DNA from 2 places in the Nocardioides segetis genome. Region 1 is predicted to be linked to the other one. Evidence: predicted binding sites of a transcription regulator. Region 1 holds the regulator's gene; the other holds the start of a gene.
The links. Region 1 encodes LexA, which represses DNA repair genes until DNA is damaged. Its sites were predicted from a motif close to TCGAACANNTGTTCGA; they were not measured.
Positions count from the first base shown of each region.

Region 2: the regulator LexA is predicted to act here: its motif matches at 4,100-4,115, upstream of ACPZVR_RS01880 (HNH endonuclease signature motif containing protein).

Region 1 covers NZ_JBNINR010000006.1:359,587-368,081, reverse strand. Annotated here, with positions in the region: gene ACPZVR_RS14395 (DNRLRE domain-containing protein) at 1-371, shown strand, start outside; gene hflX (GTPase HflX) at 428-1,936, shown strand; gene ACPZVR_RS14385 (SGNH/GDSL hydrolase family protein) at 2,024-2,698, shown strand; gene ACPZVR_RS14380 (ATP-dependent DNA helicase) at 2,778-4,784, shown strand; gene ACPZVR_RS14375 (MXAN_6640 family putative metalloprotease) at 4,898-6,487, opposite strand; gene lexA (transcriptional repressor LexA) at 6,555-7,307, opposite strand; gene ACPZVR_RS14365 (LysM peptidoglycan-binding domain-containing protein) at 7,661-8,029, shown strand; gene ACPZVR_RS14360 (hypothetical protein) at 8,202-8,495, opposite strand, start outside.
Region 2 covers NZ_JBNINR010000001.1:421,516-430,010, reverse strand. Annotated here, with positions in the region: gene ACPZVR_RS01890 (helix-turn-helix transcriptional regulator) at 1-974, shown strand, start outside; gene ACPZVR_RS01885 (LPXTG cell wall anchor domain-containing protein) at 1,113-4,049, shown strand; gene ACPZVR_RS01880 (HNH endonuclease signature motif containing protein) at 4,164-5,465, shown strand; gene ACPZVR_RS01875 (antibiotic biosynthesis monooxygenase family protein) at 5,523-5,840, shown strand; gene ACPZVR_RS01870 (carboxypeptidase-like regulatory domain-containing protein) at 5,857-7,719, opposite strand; gene ACPZVR_RS01865 (ABC transporter substrate-binding protein) at 7,828-8,495, opposite strand, start outside.

The DNA of each region.
Region 1 (8,495 bases):
CCGGACCCGCGCCGGTGTGGTCGGCCCCCGCGGCCAACGCCACCAGCCCGGCGTCGTACGCCGTCGAGGTGTCGGGACCGCCGGGGTCGAGCTACGGCTCGCTGCACTGGCGGGTCGCGGGCGAGTCGGGCTGGCGGTCGGCGAGCGAGGTGACCACGGTGGACGGTACGCCGTGGTCCGGCGCGCTGGCCCCGTCGAGCGCGCGGTCGACCACCGGGCCGCTGACCTGGCACGCGACCGAGGAGCCGTACGGCAGCGGGACGCTCGCCCCGCCCGCGGTCCTGCAGCTGCGCGCGTGCTTCAACTACGCGGGCCGGCTGTCGTGCACCGACATCCGCAATCTGGCGCTGCAGGAGGCGGCCACGCCGTGAACCTCGGATAATCGGGAAGCATCTCGTGGCGCTCGTCGTTACGCTGGACGACGCCTATGACGAACCGTGCTGAAGACTTCTCCCTCGCCGACGCGCTGCGAGCCACCGAGGGCTGGGACGACCCCGACACCGAATTCGACGACTTCGAGTCCGGCTACGCGAGCGAGCCCGCTGGCGAGCTCCGTGCGGGGGAGGACCCGACCACCGGCGACCTCGACCTGGTCGAGCGCCACGAGCTGCGCCGGGTCGCCGGCCTGCGCACCGAGCTCGAGGACATCACCGAGGTCGAGTACCGCCAGCTCCGCCTCGAGCGGGTGGTGCTCGTCGGCGTGTGGACCGGCGGCGCCATCAGCGAGATCGAGAACGCGATGGCCGAGCTCGCCCTGCTCGCCGAGACCGCCGGCTCGGAGGTGCTCGACGCGATCTACCAGCGCCGCACCTTCCCCGACCCGGCGACCTACATCGGCCGCGGCAAGGTCGACGCCCTGCGCGAGATCGTGCGGGCCACCGGCGCCGACACCGTGATCTGCGACGGCGAGCTCGCGCCCTCCCAGCTGCGCAACCTCGAGGACAAGGTCAAGGTCAAGGTCGTCGACCGGACCGCGCTGATCCTCGACATCTTCGCGCAGCACGCGAAGTCCAAGGAGGGCCAGGCGCAGGTCGAGCTCGCACAGCTCAACTACATGAAGCAGCGCCTGCGCGGCTGGGGTGGCAACCTCTCCCGCCAGGCCGGTGGCCGGGTCGGCGCGGACGGCGGCGGCATCGGCGGCCGCGGCCCCGGTGAGACCAAGATCGAGACCGACCGGCGCCGGATCAACGACAAGATCGCCAAGCTCCGCCGCGAGCTGAAGGTGATGAAGGGGACCCGCGACACCAAGCGCCAGGAGCGCCGTCGCAACGAGGTCCCGTCGGTCGCGATCGCCGGCTACACCAACGCCGGCAAGTCGTCGCTGCTCAACCGGCTCACCGGCGCCGGGGTGCTGGTCGAGGACGCGCTGTTCGCGACGCTCGACCCGACCACGCGTCGTACCTCCACCGCCGACGGCCGGGTCTACACCATGAGCGACACGGTCGGCTTCGTCCGGCACCTGCCGCACCAGCTGGTCGAGGCGTTCCGCTCCACGCTCGAGGAGGTCGCCGACGCCGACCTGATCGTCCACGTCGTCGACGGCTCGCACCCCGACCCCGAGGGCCAGCTCGCCGCGGTGCGCGAGGTGCTCGCCGAGATCGGCGCGACCGACGTGCCCGAGCTGGTCGTGGTCAACAAGATCGATGCCGCCGACCCGCTCGTCGTCGACCGGGTGCTGCGTCGCGAGCCCCATGCCGTCGCCGTCTCGGCCCGCACCGGCGAGGGCATCGCCGAGGCGATCGCCGCCGTCGAGGCCGAGCTCCCGCGTCCCCGGGTCGAGTTCACCGCCCTCGTCCCCTACGCGCGGGGCGACCTGATCGACCGGATCCACAAGGACGGCGAGATCGGCACCCTCGAGCACACCGCCGACGGCACCCGGGTCACCGGCCGGGCCACCGAGGCGCTGGCCGGCGAGCTCGCCGCCTACGCGGTCTGAGCCCGGCCTCCTCTTCGTACCGGACGATTCGGTTGCGATTCGGCCAATTCGGCAACCCGATCGTCCGGTACGACGGATGATGCCGGCGTGACTCGGCACCGACTGCTCCTCGGCCTGCTCGCGCTCGTCGTCACGACCGTGGCGAGCACGGCCCTGCTGGCGCGCGCCGGCGCCCGGACCGACCCCTGCGTGGCCCGGGGCGAGCGCGCCGAGGCGCGGGCCGCGCTGGTGACCGGGTCCGGAGCCTCGGTCCTGGTGATCGGGGACTCCTACTCCGTCGGCGTCGGCGCGCGCCCGGAGCGGTCCTGGCCGGTCCGGCTGCCCGGCCGGGTCCGGGTCGACGGCTTCTCGGGCAGCGGGTTCTCCTCCGGCGCCAGCGCCTGCGGCGACGTCTCCTACGCCACGCGGGCCGCCGCCGGTGTCGCGGCAGCCGACCTCCTCGTCGTCGAGGGCGGGCTCAACGACGCCGACCAGCCGACCGCCGACCTCCAGGCCGGGTTCGACCGGCTGATGCGCGAGCTCGCGGGTCGCTCGGTGCTGGTGGTGGGACCGCCGCCGGCGCCGCGGCTGCGCTATGACGACGTGGCGGCCGTCGACGCGACGCTCGCCCGGCTCGCGGCCGACCACGGGGCGGCGTACCTGTCCATGCTCGACGTCGAGCTGAGCTACGACGACGACCGGCTGCACCCCGACGCGGCCGGTCACCGCGTGTTCGGCGACCGGGTCGCGGCGCGGGTCCGGGAGCTCCTGCCCGTCGAGTAGCCCGCGAGAACGAGCGGGCGCACCGAGACGCTGTGGAGGGGTGCGCGAGGACGTCGGCGCGACCCTCTAGGGTTCTGCGGTGACCACCACCGCAGACGACCGGACGTCCCCGGTCCGCGACCTGCTCGCGACGGCGGTGGAGGCCCTCGGCGGGCGGCGCCGCGACGGCCAGGTGGCGATGGCCGAGGCCGTCGCCGACGCCTTCGCCGCCAAGGAGCACCTGCTCGTCCAGGCCGGCACCGGCACCGGCAAGTCCCTGGGCTACCTCGTGCCCGCCCTGCTCCACGACCAGCGCGTCGTGATCGCCACCGCGACCCTCGCCCTGCAGCACCAGCTGGTCGAGCGTGACCTGCCGCGGCTGGTCAAGGCGGTGGGCACGGTCCCCGGCGTCGACGCGTCGTACGCCGTGCTCAAGGGGCGCTCCAACTACGCCTGCCTGCACCGGGTGCGCGAGGGCGCCCCCGACGACCAGGGCGAGCTGATCCAGGCCGAGGACGCCATGGGCGCGATGGGCCGCAAGGTGCTGGCGCTGCGCGAGTGGGCCGAGAAGGCCGCCGAGGACCGCCGCGGCACCGGCGAGCGCGACGACGCCCCGCGGCACACCGACAAGGAGTGGCGCCAGGTCAGCGTCACCGCGCGCGAGTGCGTGGGCGCGAGCAAGTGCCCGTTCGGGGAGGAGTGCTTCGCCGAGCGCGCCAAGGAGAAGGCGCAGAAGTCGCACCTCATCGTCACCAACCACTCCCTGCTGGCGATCGACGCCATCGAGGGCATCCCGATGATCCCGGAGTACGACGCCGTGGTGATCGACGAGGCCCACGAGCTCGCCGCGCGGGTCACCCAGGCCGCCACCGACGAGCTCTGGGCCGCGGAGGTCGAGCGAGCCGCCCGGCGCAGCATCCGCCACGTCGAGGGCGACGAGGCCGAGGACCTCGCCGACGCGGCCGACGCGCTGCGCGCCGCGATCACCGACGCCCCCGCCGGCCGCTTCGAGCAGGTCCCCGAGGCGCTCGCCGACGCGCTCGTGCTGGTCCGCGACGCCGCCCGCGCCTGCGCCGGCGCGTTCCCCAAGGCCGACGCCGGGAGCGAGCCCGACGCCGCGCTGACCCAGGCCAAGGGCATGGTCCAGGAGGTCTTCGCGACCGCCGAGCGGATGGCCGCCAATTCCGAGGCCGACGTGCTCTGGCGCACCGAGGGCACCGACCGGATGCCGCCGATCCTGTGCATCGCGCCGCTCCAGGTCTGGGGCCAGATGCGCGACAAGCTGCTCGCCGACAACACGGTCGTGCTCACCTCCGCCACGCTCATGCTCGGCGGCGACTTCTCGACCGTGGCGGGCTCGGTCGGACTGAAGCCGTCCGAGCGCAGCGACGGCACCGGGCCGCGCGGCGACGTACCCGACGACGCCCAGCCGTGGCGCGGACTCGACGTCGGCAGCCCGTTCGACTACGCGAAGCAGGGCATCCTCTACGTCGCCCGCCATCTGCCGCCGCCCGGCCGCGACGGTCTCGGCCCGGCACAGCTCGACGAGATCACCGAGCTCATCGACCAGGCCGACGGTCGCACCCTGGGGCTGTTCTCCAGCCGCCGCGCCGCCGAGGCGGCGGCCGAGCACGTCCGCAAGGCGCTGCCCCACCTCACCACGCTCGCGCAGGGGGAGGCGCAGCTGCCCGAGCTGGCGCGTCAGTTCGTGGAGGACCCCTACACCTGCCTCTTCGGCACCCTGGGGCTGTGGCAGGGGCTCGACGTCCCCGGCGACACCTGCCAGCTGGTCATCATCGACCGGATCCCGTTCCCGCGGCCCGACGACCCGCTGATGAGCGCGCGCCAGAAGGCCGCCGACCAGGCCGGCGGCAACGGCTTCATGCAGGTCGCCGCCACCCATGCCGCCCTGCTCCTCGCGCAGGGCAGCGGGCGCCTGATCCGCACCACCGAGGACCGCGGGGTCGTCGCCGTCCTCGACCCGCGGCTGGTGACCGCCCGCTACGGCTCCTTCCTCAAGGCCAGCCTGCCGCCGATGTGGCCCACGACCGACCCCGCGATCGTCCGGCAGGCGCTGGCCCGCCTCAGCGGCCGGGCGCCGAAGTAACGCCGACCCGGCTCAGATTGAACCCGAAATGACGCCGACCCGGCGCAGACTGAACTGTTCGACAGTTCAATCTGCGCCGGGTCGACGCGTTCAGCGCTTCAATCTGCGCCGGGTCAGCGCACCACGCGGGCGCTGACCGAGGCCTTGGCGTCCTTCTTGCCGGAGTTGGCCAGGGTGACCTCGACCCACTTGACCTTCTTGCCGAACGCGAAGGCCTTGGTCTTGTCGCCCTTGCGGTTGACCTTGACCATCTTGGCGACGGGCGCCTTGCCCTTCTTCTTGATCGTCACCACGACGTAGCCGCCCTTCTTGCGCTTGGGGACGTCGACGTGGATCCGCACGCGCGCCTTGCCCGACACCTTCGACTTGAAGCGGATGGTGCGCGAGGCGAGGTGGTTGAGCGAGGTGCGGTCGGAGAAGGAGCGGCGCGCGTTGGTGAGCTTCACGCCGCGCCACAGCCGGGCCCGCGGGTAGGCGGCGCCCTCGGAGTAGTTCAGCGCCGGCTGCCGGTTGGCGGCGGCGAACCAGCCGAACTGCGTGCGCAAGTCGGTGCCGCGCGCGGCCAGCGCGGTGCCGATCGCCTGTCGCGCGTTCGGGGCGCCGGCCGCGAGGTCCCAGATGTCGCGGACGACGACGGGCATGCCGCCGGGCCCGTTGACGGCCGGGAAGCGCTCGCTGAGGTACTTGAAGAAGATCCACGCGCCGTACGGCGCCAGGCCGCGGCGGTAGTCCATCGACTGCGCCGGCTGACCCAGCGGGCCGCCCTTGAGGTACTGGCGGTTGTCGTTGATGTCGTCGTAGATCTCGTCCTCGGCCCACGTCGCGGTGGCCTCGAGCAGCCAGGTCTCCTCGTTGACGTCGTAGGCGAACTGGACGGCGTGGAAGTACTCGTGCGCCGCGGTCACCTGCAGGTTCGCCAGCGGACCGGGGACCGGGCCGTACTCGGCGTAGTTGTTGTCGAGGACGCAGTACGCCGGCGCGGTGACGTGGCCGGCGACCCGCTGGTCGGTCGTGCAGTAGCCGTACAGGCCACGGGAGCCGAGGTCGGCGAGGTAGACGTCGAACAGGTTGGTGCCGCCACCGGCGGTGCCGTCGCCGACGGGCGGACGGTAGCCGGCCGCGGCGTACTTGCCGGCGACGTTGTTCATCACCGAGAGCACGGCGTTGACGTACGCCGGCGTGGCGGCGTCGGCGGTGCTGGAGACGTAGTGGACGCAGATGCCGCCGCCGCAGACCGGCGGGGCCTCACCGGTCGTGTAGCAGGGCAGGCCCGAGCCGGGCGTGCACTCAATGCCACCGCTGCCGGGCGGCGGACGGTGGGCGGTGTTGGGGCGGGCGAGCAGCCGTGCCGCCTCGTCCTGCAGCCCCTTCGGCAGGTCGTCGCGCGTGACGGCGAGGTCGCGCAGCGCCATGGTGAGGTCGGCACCCTCGGCGGTGGTGACGGGCGCCGCCGGGTCGGCTGCGCCGGACGCCGCGGGCTCGAGGAGCTCCTGCACGGCCTCCAGGGCCTGCTCGGCGAGCTCCTGGGCGACGGGGTCGTCGCCCGCGGCCACGGGTACGGCGGACGCCGGGTCCGTCGGGGCGGTGGGGTCGGCCTGAGCGACGCCACCGGACAGCGGCACGATCACGACGGCGGCGAGCAGAGCGCCCAGCAGGGTGCGGAGGGGCAGCCCGGGGAAGGGGAAGCGGCTGCGAGGAGGCATCAGGACCGGCCTTAAGGTGCGGCGACAGGACGTCCTGACCCTATGTCACCGGCCGGTCAGGCCGACCTCACACCCGCCGGAGAACCGCCGTCACCTTGCCGAGGATGGTGGCGTTGGTGCCGTCGATCGGCTCGAAGGCCGGGTTGTGGGGGAGGAGCCAGACCCGGCCGTCCTTGCGCTGGAAGGTCTTGACCGTGGCCTCGCCGTCGATCATCGCGGCGACGATCTCGCCGTTCTCGGCGGTGGGCTGCTGCCGGATCACGACGTAGTCGCCGTCGCAGATCGCGGCCTCGATCATCGACTCGCCGCTGACCTCGAGCAGGAAGAGCTGACCGTCGCCGACCAGCTGGCGGGGCAGCGGGAAGACGTCCTCGACCCGCTCCTCGGCGAGGATCGGGCCACCGGCCGCGATCCGGCCGACGACCGGCACGTTGGCGGGCACCGGCGCGGCGTCGCCGATGCCGGTCTCGTCGAACCCCTGGCGGTCGGGGTCCTCGACGGAGCCCATCGCGCGCCGCGCCGCCATCACCTCGGGCAGGAAGACCTCGAGTGCCCGCGGCCGGTTGGGGTCGCGCTTGAGGTAGCCCTTCTCCTCGAGCGTGCGCAGCTGGTGGGCGACGCTGGAGGTGCTGGTGAGTCCGACGGCCTGACCGATCTCGCGCATGCTCGGCGGGTATCCGCGCTTCTCGATGCTGTCCTTGATGTGGGCCAGGACCCGCTGCTGGCGCGGGGTCAGGCCGGTCGCGTCCGCCGGCCCGTCGGGCAGCTCGGTGACGCTGCTCGGCTGCCCGGTGCGGTCGGTGCCTGTGCGCTCGGCCATGGATGCCCTCCAGATCGGCTCGGGTGGTGCGGTCCGGGAGTGCCCGGATCCGTGGTCCGACGCTAACCGAACCCGTGGGGCCTTTTCAAACATCTGTTCGAACCGCGTGTCGCGCGCTGTAACTACCTGTCCTTACCGCTCCCTGAGCGGTCTACGGGTCAGGGAGCAGCGCGAACAGGTAGTTGCAGCGCGGGCGCGACACGCCGGTCGAACGCAGTTTCGAACAGATCCTGGATTTCTTCGAACACCTGATCTAATCTCGTACACATGTTCGATCGAACGCCTGATCGAACACCTTCCGTCGGACCCCCTGGATAGACCAGGGCCCACGTCCACTTCCCCCGGAGGTCACCATGAGCACGATCACCCTCGCCCCGCGCGTCGCCCCCGCCCGTCGTACGACGAGCGCGTCCCGCTCCCGCGGCCAGGTCCGGCTGACCCGGCGCGGTCGGGTGGTGGTCTTCCTGCTCGCGCTCGCCGTCGTCACGCTGGCCGCCGTGTGGCTGGCCGCCGGCTCGGCCGCGACCCGCGACGACGCCGGCGCGCCGCAGGTCGACCTGGTGACCGTCGCGCCGGGCGACACCCTGTGGGACATCGCCAGCGAGGTCGCGGCCACCTCGGGCGACGACGTGCGCGACATGATGCGCACCATCCAGCAGCTCAACACGCTCGACGGCAGCGTCGTCTACGTCGGGCAGGAGCTGCGGGTGCCGACCTCGTAGCGGGAGGACCGGGTTTCGCGCCCGGTGCTGCCCGGTGCGACCGGTCTGAGGCGCGTCGTCGTGCGCCACGAGCTTCTCCGCTGCCTCGACCCCAGTGGAGATGGGGCCACTCCTGGCCCTGGGGAATGACGAAGGGCGGGATCCGACCGAACCGGATCCCGCCCTTCGCGCGTCATCGCGCGGCGCGCTTGCCCCCCTTGGGGGTGCCGGGGTCGCGCCGGGGTCGCGGCTCGTGGTGGTGCGAGCTCAGGCCGAGCGCACGGGAGAGGCGGATGGCCAGCATGAAGGTGAGGAACAGGCAGAGCATCGCGCCCGCCGATGCGACGCCGAGGAGGACCCAGGCGCTGGACTTGTCGTCGTGGCGCGCGGTCGCGCCGAAGTCGATGGCGGCGATGACGAGATAGCCCCACGCCACGAGCGACAGGGTGATGCCGACGGCGAGCAGGAGCAGGGCGGGGCGGAATCT
Region 2 (8,495 bases), on a different contig from region 1:
GCGCCTTCGAGGGCCGCACGGTCGAGGCCCGCTCGGCGCGGTCGCTCCTGACGCCGGCGGCATGGCGTCCGGGCGAGGACCGGTCCTACGCCAACGCCCTGGGCCGGATCGGCGAGGCGATCCTGCTGCTCGACGACTTCGACTTCGCCGGTGCCGCGGCCGCCTTCGAGGCCACGACCTTCCGCGACACCACCGAGCACTGGCCGCTGCTGACCTGGACCCTGCTGCATGCGCATATCGGCCTGGGGACCGCGGCGGCCGAGGCGCGGCGGGTCGAGGAGCTGCTGCGCCGCACGCCCGCCCCGCCGGTGATGGGCGACAGCGTCGGGGCCGCCGCCGTCCGGGGCGCGTTGGCGGCGTCCTGGCTCGCCGCCGGAAACCACGCGCGGGCCACGGCGGTGCTGCGCTCCCGCACGAGGTACGCCGGGCAGCTGGCGCCCGCGGCCGCGCTGGCCGGCCTGCTGGCGGGCGACGCGGCGGGCACCCTCGCCGCCCTGCCGGCGTGGGAGGCGGACCGCGGGCACACCGCGCGCTCCCTGGCCGCCCTGCTCGTCCTGGGCGCGGCGGCCGCCGCGCGCACCGGCCAGGAGGAGGCGGCGGCCGCCCTGCTGGAGCGGGTGCTCGCCCAGGTCGGTGCCGGCGGTGCCCAGCTGCACCTGCTGTACCTCCCGCCGGAGGACGTCGCCGCCCTGCGCCGGACCGCGGCGCGGCGCAGCAGCCTGGCGGTCCAGGACCATCTGGCTGCGCCGGTCCCGGCCTGCTTCGTCGCGGCCCCCACCGTGGTGGCGCTGACCCGGCAGGAGCGGGCCGTCCTCGCGGCGCTGGCGCAGCACCCGAGTCGCAGCGAGCTCGCGGCCGCGATGCACCTGTCGGAGAACACCGTGAAGACGCACCTGCAGCGGATCTACCGCAAGCTCGGCGTCAGCTCGCGCAAGGCGGTCATCGAGCGCGCGATCGAGCTCGACCTGCTGTAGGCCTCCGCTCCGACGCGGTGGGGTGACTTTCGGGGCGACTTGTGGCCCGGTGCCCTTGCCGAGACCGACGGGGCGGCGTTCGGTGGAGTCGCCCGCAGCGTGACCGGCCTGCGGGATCCCCCGATCGGAGTCCTCCCCATGCGCGCACGCCGTCGCCCGGCCGTGGCCCTCGCCCTCGGCGCGGCCACCCTGCTCCTGCTGACGGGCATCGCGCCCGCCGCGGCCGACGACCCCGCGTCCCCGGACGGCACCGCCGCCGCGACCACCGACGCCGCCTCCGGGACCGAGGCCGGCGCCGGCGCCACGGCGGAGCCCGAGCCGACCCCGGAGAGCGAGCCGACTCCCGAGAACGAGCGGACAGAGAGCGAGCCGCCGGAGAGCGAGCTGACGGAGACCGAGTCGACGCCGGAAGGCGGGCGGGGCCCCGCCTCCCCGACCGGGCCCGGTGACGATCCGGCGGGACCGGCCGAGCCTGCCGAGCACGCGGGACAGCCCGAGCAGCCCGAGCAGACCGGGCAACCTGAGCAGACCGCGGACGCGGCGGCGACTCCCACCGGGATCGTGGTGGATCCGCGCTCGGGCACCACACGGGCCGGTGTCGCGGTGGGGTACGAGGTGTGGACCATCGGCGCCCAGGGGATGGCGCTGACCGACGTGACCGACGAGGCCGTCGTGGAGTTCGTGGGCGACGCCGGCTCGTGTGCCGCGGGCTCGTGCCTGTCGACGAGCAGCGGGCTCTTCCCGCTCAAGGCGACCTGGGGTGGCTTCACCGCCTTCAACCGATTGCGGGTCGCACCCGGCGAGCCCACCGGGATCATCCTCCGGCCCGCGACCGCCACCGTCGGCGTGGGCGGCAACCGGGTCTTCGAGGCGAAGCTCGCCGACCAGTACGGCAACCGCGTCGACGACGCCGACGAGGTCGACTTCACGCCCGACCCCGGGCTGTACTGCACGACCGAGACCGCCAGCATCCGATGCTGGCCGACCGCGCCGGGCACCTACACCATCACGGCGAACCTGCGCAGCGACCCGACCCGGACGGCCACCTCCACCCTGGTCGGGGAGCCCGGCGACGACGCCCTCGCCGGGATCTCCGTCGACCCGCGGATGACGACCGTCGCTGCCGGAGCGCCGGTGCCGCTGGTCGTCCAGGGGCTGACGACCAGCGGCCACGACGTCGACGTCACCGACCGGGCCACGGTCCGGGCCTGGCCCGTGAACGGGAACGGCGTGCCGGACCTGACCGCCGAACGCGAGTGTCCCGCCGCGACGTGCACGTTCACCGACGTGGGCAGGTACCGCATCCTGGTCACCGTCGCCGGCTCCACGCTGACCGCCGACGCCGAGGTCGAGGTCGTGCCGGCCGCACCCGTCGGGCTCGTCCTCGACCCCGCCGAGGCCGCCGTCACGGCCGGCACGACGCACGCCTTCCAGGCGGCACTCGTCGACGCCCACGGCAACCGCATCCCGGCGGAGGGGGCGACCTACACGATCGAGGCGCCCGGCACCTGCGCCGCGGGCGCCTGCACGTCCGCCACCCCGGGCACCTACGTCGTCACCGCCCACCACGACGGCCGGTCGGCGGCGGCGACGCTGCGGGTCCACGCCGACACCCGGCCGACGCAGGGCATCGCCCGGATCGAGGTCGCGCCGACCGCGCCGAGCGTCCTGGCGGGCGAGCCGGGCACGTTCGTCGTACGCGCCTACGGCCCCGGCGGCGAGCCGCTCGGCACCGTCACCGACGACGCCACGCTCACCATCGAGGGGGCGGGCACCTGGCGCAACGGCATCTACGGCGAGCGCCGCCTCACCTGCAGCGCCGACACCTGCACGTCGACCGTCGTCGGCGAGCACGCCGTCACCGCCCGGTTCGGCGAGCTGACGGCGACCACCACGATGGTCGTCGTCAGCGACGGCTCCGGCGTGTTCAGCGGCCTCGCGCCGGCGAACGCCGTGATCAGCGCGGGTGAGACGCAGACCTTCCTCCCGGGCCTCATGGATCGCTACGGGAACCTGGTCGAGGTCTCCGCCACGTTCGGCCGCCTCGAACTGCGGGGCAGCGCCGGCGTGACGTGCACCGGCCAGGTCTGCGGCTCGACGAAGGCGGGCGCCTACCTGATCGCGATCAAGTCGGTCAACGGGATGGAGGTCGACGAGGAGACCGCCTGGCTCTTCGCCGGCGTCCTGACCGTGGTCCCGGGCCCGGTCGACCGGATCGGCATCGACCCGGCCAGCGTCACCGTCCCCGCCGGAGAGTCGGCCGAGCTCACGACGACCGCGTACGACGCCTACGACAACGTGGTCGCCGACGTCACCGACGAGACCGACCTCGTCGCCGCTGCGGGAGCCACCTGCACGACCGGCCGCTGCACCAGCACCGTCGCGGCGACGTACCCGGTCACCGGCACCTACGACGGCAAGACGGCCGATGCGCAGCTCCGGGTCGTCCCGGGGCCGGTCGACGAGGTCGTCGTCTCGCCCGGCACCGCGTCCATCCGGACCGGCGAGACCCAGACGTTCACGACCACGGGCCTCGACGCCTTCGGCAACGAGGTGGGCGATCTCACCGAGGCGACGACCTTCACCGTGTCCGAGCCCGGCACCTGCGCCGCCAACGCGTGCGGGTCCGGCCGGGCCGGCGAGCTGACCGTCACCGGTTCGTACGTCGTGCCCGCACCTCCCCTGCTGCAGCGGCTCGCCTCGGACGGACCGGGCGCCGCGTTCGCCGCGCCCGGCGACACCGTCACCGGGACGGCCACCCTGACCGTCACCGCGCCGGGCACACCCGGCCCCGGGACGACCGGTCCGGGCGCGGGGAGCCCGGGTGGCGGCACCCCCGGCGACGACGGGACGGGCGGGGCCGGCGGCAAGGGAGGCAGCGGCAAGGGCGGACCCGGCGGGACCGGCTCCGGGCCCGGGACCGGGGCCGGCGGGCAGGGCGCCGGCGCCGGGGACGCCGGCGCCCTGCCCGCCACCGGATCCGAGGTGACCTGGTGGCACGGACTCGTCGCCGCGCTGCTCCTCCTCGCCGGCCTCGCAGTCGTGGGCACGTCCCGCCGGCGACACGCCCGCTGAGAGGACCGCAAGACCGGCCACGAAAGAGCTTTCCACAGGCGGCCCATGAATCGAACATATGTTCGACTCATCTGATAGGATCGACGTACGTCGCGCTCTCGGAAAGGCCGCACGATGACCGTCGCACCACTCGTTGAGCAGCCGTTGCTGGCCGCGGTGGCCGACGCGCGTGCGGTGCTGGGTCGGGTGGCCGACCTGCAGCCGTTGTACCTCTCGGTCGGGGAGAAGGAGCGACTGCTGGTCGAGTCGGCCCGACTGGCGGCGCAGGTCGACGAGCTTCGGCTGCGCTGTCTCGCCGAGGCAGGAGATGTCGCGGACAAGCACGGTGCCCGTGACGCCGGAGCCTGGCTGGCACACGCCACCCACCTCGACCCGGCGGCCGCGAGCGCCGATCGACGACTCGCCGGCGCCTTGCAGGACCGGCCGCTGCTGGCGGCCGGCATGCGAGCCGGTGGCGTCAACGCGGCACAGGCCCGAGTGATCGCGGCAGCCGTCGATGACCTGCCCGATCGACTCGGGGCCGACCTGCGCGCCGATGCCGAGGCTCGGCTGGTCGACTATGCCGGCGAGTTCGGTCCCGCAGACCTGCGGCGACTCGGCCGACGGATCCTCGACGTGCTCGCGCCGGAGATCGCCGAGGAAGAAGAGGCCAAGCGAATAGAAGCCGAGGAAGCCGCCGCCCGCGAACGGGCCTCCCTGAAATTCCGCAACCTCGGCGACGGACGCTCCCGGATGTCCGGAGTGCTCCCGACCAGCACGGTCGAGCGACTCAAGGGCTATCTCGACGCCCACACCAATCCCGCCCGCCGCACCTCCGACACCAGCGGTACCGACGACATCGACACCGGCCCGACCGAGGACGCGAAACCCGACCTGAACCCGGACCTGGCGCGCTCGCCGTTCCACCGCCGCCGGGCCTGGGCCTTCATGGACCTGCTCGAGCTCCTCGACCCCGACCGCCTCCCTGAGCACGGCGGCGACGCGACCACTGTCACGGTGACCATCAGCCTCGACCAGCTCCGCACGGACCTCGCCACCGCCGGCCTGCTCACGGGCGAGGGAGAGGAGACGATCTCCGCGAGCGAGGCACGACGCCTGGCCTGCCAGGCCCGCATCATCCCGGTGGTCCTCGACGGCCACGCACGCGTACTCGACCTCGGTCGGTCGGCCCGGTTGTTCCAGCCCGCCCAGCGCGTGGCGATCCGACTCCGCGACCACGTCTGCCGTGCCGCGGGATGCACCATCCCCGCCCGCTGGTGCCACCTGCACCACCTGGATCCCTGGTCCAGCGGCGGGGCCACCGATCTCGACCTCGCCGTGACCCTGTGCGGCCACCACCATCAGCGCATCCACGACCACCGCTACACCCACACCCGCCTCCCCAACGGCGACATCCGCTTCCACCGACGCACGTAGGTCGACGGACACCGGGGCTGGATAGGCTCACACCAGCCCACCGCCCCGGAGGAACCCATGTCCGTCGTCAAGATCAACGCCATCCAGGTCCCGCCCCAGGCCGGCCCCGAGCTGGAGAAGCGGTTCGCCGCACGCGCCGGGGCGGTCGAGGGTGCGCCGGGCTTCCTCGGCTTCCAGCTCCTGCGGCCCACCGCCGGGGAGGAGCGCTACTTCGTCGTGACCCAGTGGGCCGACGAGGAGTCCTTCGCGGCCTGGCGGGACGGGGACGCGCGCGCGGCCCACGCGACGCCGGCCGGCGAGGCCCCGCGCAAGCCGGTGTCGACCGGCGCGGACCTGTTGGAGTTCGAGGTCGTGCTGGACGTCAAGCCCGCCTGAGCGATCCCGGTCCCGGTCAACAGCCGGCGGGCACCGCGGCCTGGGCGGCAGTGACCGCTGCGGTCGCCGCCGCCTGGTCGGACCGCACGGCCGCGAGCGCCTTCCGGGCCGCCTTCGCGCGCTTCCTCGCCTTGGCGATCTTGGCCTTCGCGGCGCCCGCCTTCTTCAGCTTCTTGAGCTTCTTGGCCATCGTGGCCGCCTTGACGCTCGCCGCGTCGACCACCGTCGCGGCGGCCGTCGCCGCCGCGCTCGCCCCGGCCAGCGCGTTCGCGGCCGCCGCGCACGCCGCCGGGTCCTTCACCGGCCCGCGCGGCGCGGACTCGGCGAAGCCGGGCTCGGCGAAGCCCGCGGCGGTCACGACCTCCTGGACGACGATGCTGCGGCCCGCGTCGCCCGGCCGGACGACGTACGTCGGGGAGGGTCCGGTCGCCACGATCGCGTCACCGGCCGACCACACGTAGGACTGGACCTCGGCGTCACCGGGCTCCCACACGCCGGGGGTGACGGTGAGGGTTCGGCCGACCTCGGGCGTGCCGGTGATCACCGGCGGCTGGACGTTCGCGATGCTGCGCCCCGGGTCTGCGCCCGTGCACTCCCCCGCGTCCGCGGAGGTGAGATTGGCGTCGATGCCGGCACGGTTCTGGCTCCCGACCTCGATCGGCGTCGCGCCCTCCGGCGTCCCGGCACCCGCGTAGAACTCGCACCGGTGGAGCGCCGGGTCGCGGAACCGGACCAGATAGGAGCCCTCCGGAACGGTCAGGGTGTAGCTGCCGTCCAGTCTGCTGAACGTCCAGTCGTCCTCGGTCCACGGCTCGGACACCGCGACCGATGCGTCGCGCCAGGACACCCGGGCGAAGCCCCGGGCCACGCCGTCGACGGTGACCCGGCCGGTGATGGTGCGCGCGGCCGCGAGCTGCGGGCTGACGTCGTCGACGCCGGCGGCGTCGACGGGGACCGGCGTCCCGTCGTCCCACCGCTGCGCGAACCATGCCCCGCCGTCCTGGTCGTCGAAGAGGATCGTGTAGCTGCCCGGGACGGCGCGCAGGCGGTAGGACCCGTCGGCGGCCGTCCTCGCGCTGGCGACCGGGGTCACGCAGTCGTCGCCGCACGACCCGGACGCGGAGACCGTGATGCCGCCGATCGGGCGGTTCCCGAGATCGGTGACCACACCGGAGACATGGGACAGCGGCGCGAACCGGATGTCGATGCCGGTGGCGCCGCCGACCGGTACGACGAGGTCGCCGCCGTCGTACGACCCTGTGCCGTAGCCGTAGGTCTCCTGTCCGCCGCCCACGGGGAGGGCGTTGCCCTCCGCCCTGACCCGATAGGTGCCGGGTGCCACCGCGACCGCGTAGCCGCCGACACCGGTCGTCGTCTCGGCGACCACGTCCCAGAAGCCGCCTCCCGCGTTCTGCAGCACCTCGACGCGCGCGCCGAGGACCGGCACCCCCGCGTCGTCGCTCACGACGCCGGAGACGGCGACGGCCGGGGTGAGCTGGGCGTCCACGACGACGTCCGCGGAGGACAGCGCGAGGGTCGTCGCCCTGCGCGGCACCCGCGCGTCGTCGTACCACTCCGTGGCGTAGCCGCTCGCGCTGAACCGGAGCCGATAGTCGGTCGCGGCGAGGGAGAGCGCGGAGGTGTCGTAGCGGCCGGTGGCGTCGGTCGACGTCGTGCCCGCCTGGATCCAGAGCGTGCCCGTCCGTGTGTAGAGGGTGAGCGACGCCCCGGCGATCGGGTCCCCCTCGCCGTCGGTCACGTGACCGGTGATGACACCGGCGGCCGCGGCCGCGGGCGGCCCGGCCACGCCGAGTCCGCCGAGACAGCCGAGGACCAGGACCAGCGCGACGAGCGGGCGGAGGAGTCGGAGAGGGGGCACGCAGGTACAACGGCCCGCCGTCCCCGGGGGAACGGCGGGCCGCCGATCTCGTCCGGCCGTCTCGTCCGGCCGTCTCGTCCGGCCGTCTCGTCCGGCCGTCTCGTCCGGCTACTTCATCAGGTAGCAGGGCTCGGTGAACTCGTAGCCCTCCGCGGTCGCGCCCGTGAACGGGTCGACGGCCACGGAGACCTTCGACGACGACGCCTGGTCGACCTTGTTGAGCTGGGTGACCCGGACGGCGTCCTCGTTGGGGTCGCCGGCCCAGTTGGCCGTGCCCTCGGGCAGGGTGCCCTCGCTCTCGATGCCGGTCAGGCTGTTCGCCACGTCGACCATGCCCTCACGGTCGAGCTTGTCGTCCTCGATCGCCTTCTCGAGGATCGCCTTCATGACGTAGCCGCTGCTGTAGCCGATCGAGAACCAGTCGTTCGGCGCGGTGCCACCGGCCGCCGCCCGCATCTTCTCCATGCCCGGGGTGTCGGCGTCCCAGGTCGGGAACGACGACGCCTGCATGTACATCGCCTCGATCGCGGGGCCCGCCGGGGAGGCGAGCACGGCGGCGTTCCAGCTGGGGATCGAGCCCACGAAGCGGCCCTTGAAGCCCTGCTGCGCGGTGCCGCCGACGACCGCGGCCATCTCCTTCGGGCTGGTCGCGATGACCACGAAGTCCGGCTGCGCCTTGAGGACCGCGCCCACCGCCGCCGACTGGTCGTCGCCGCCGTCGACCGTGCCGGTCGTGATGTCGGTGAACTCCAGGCCCCGCTCCTCGGCGGCGATCC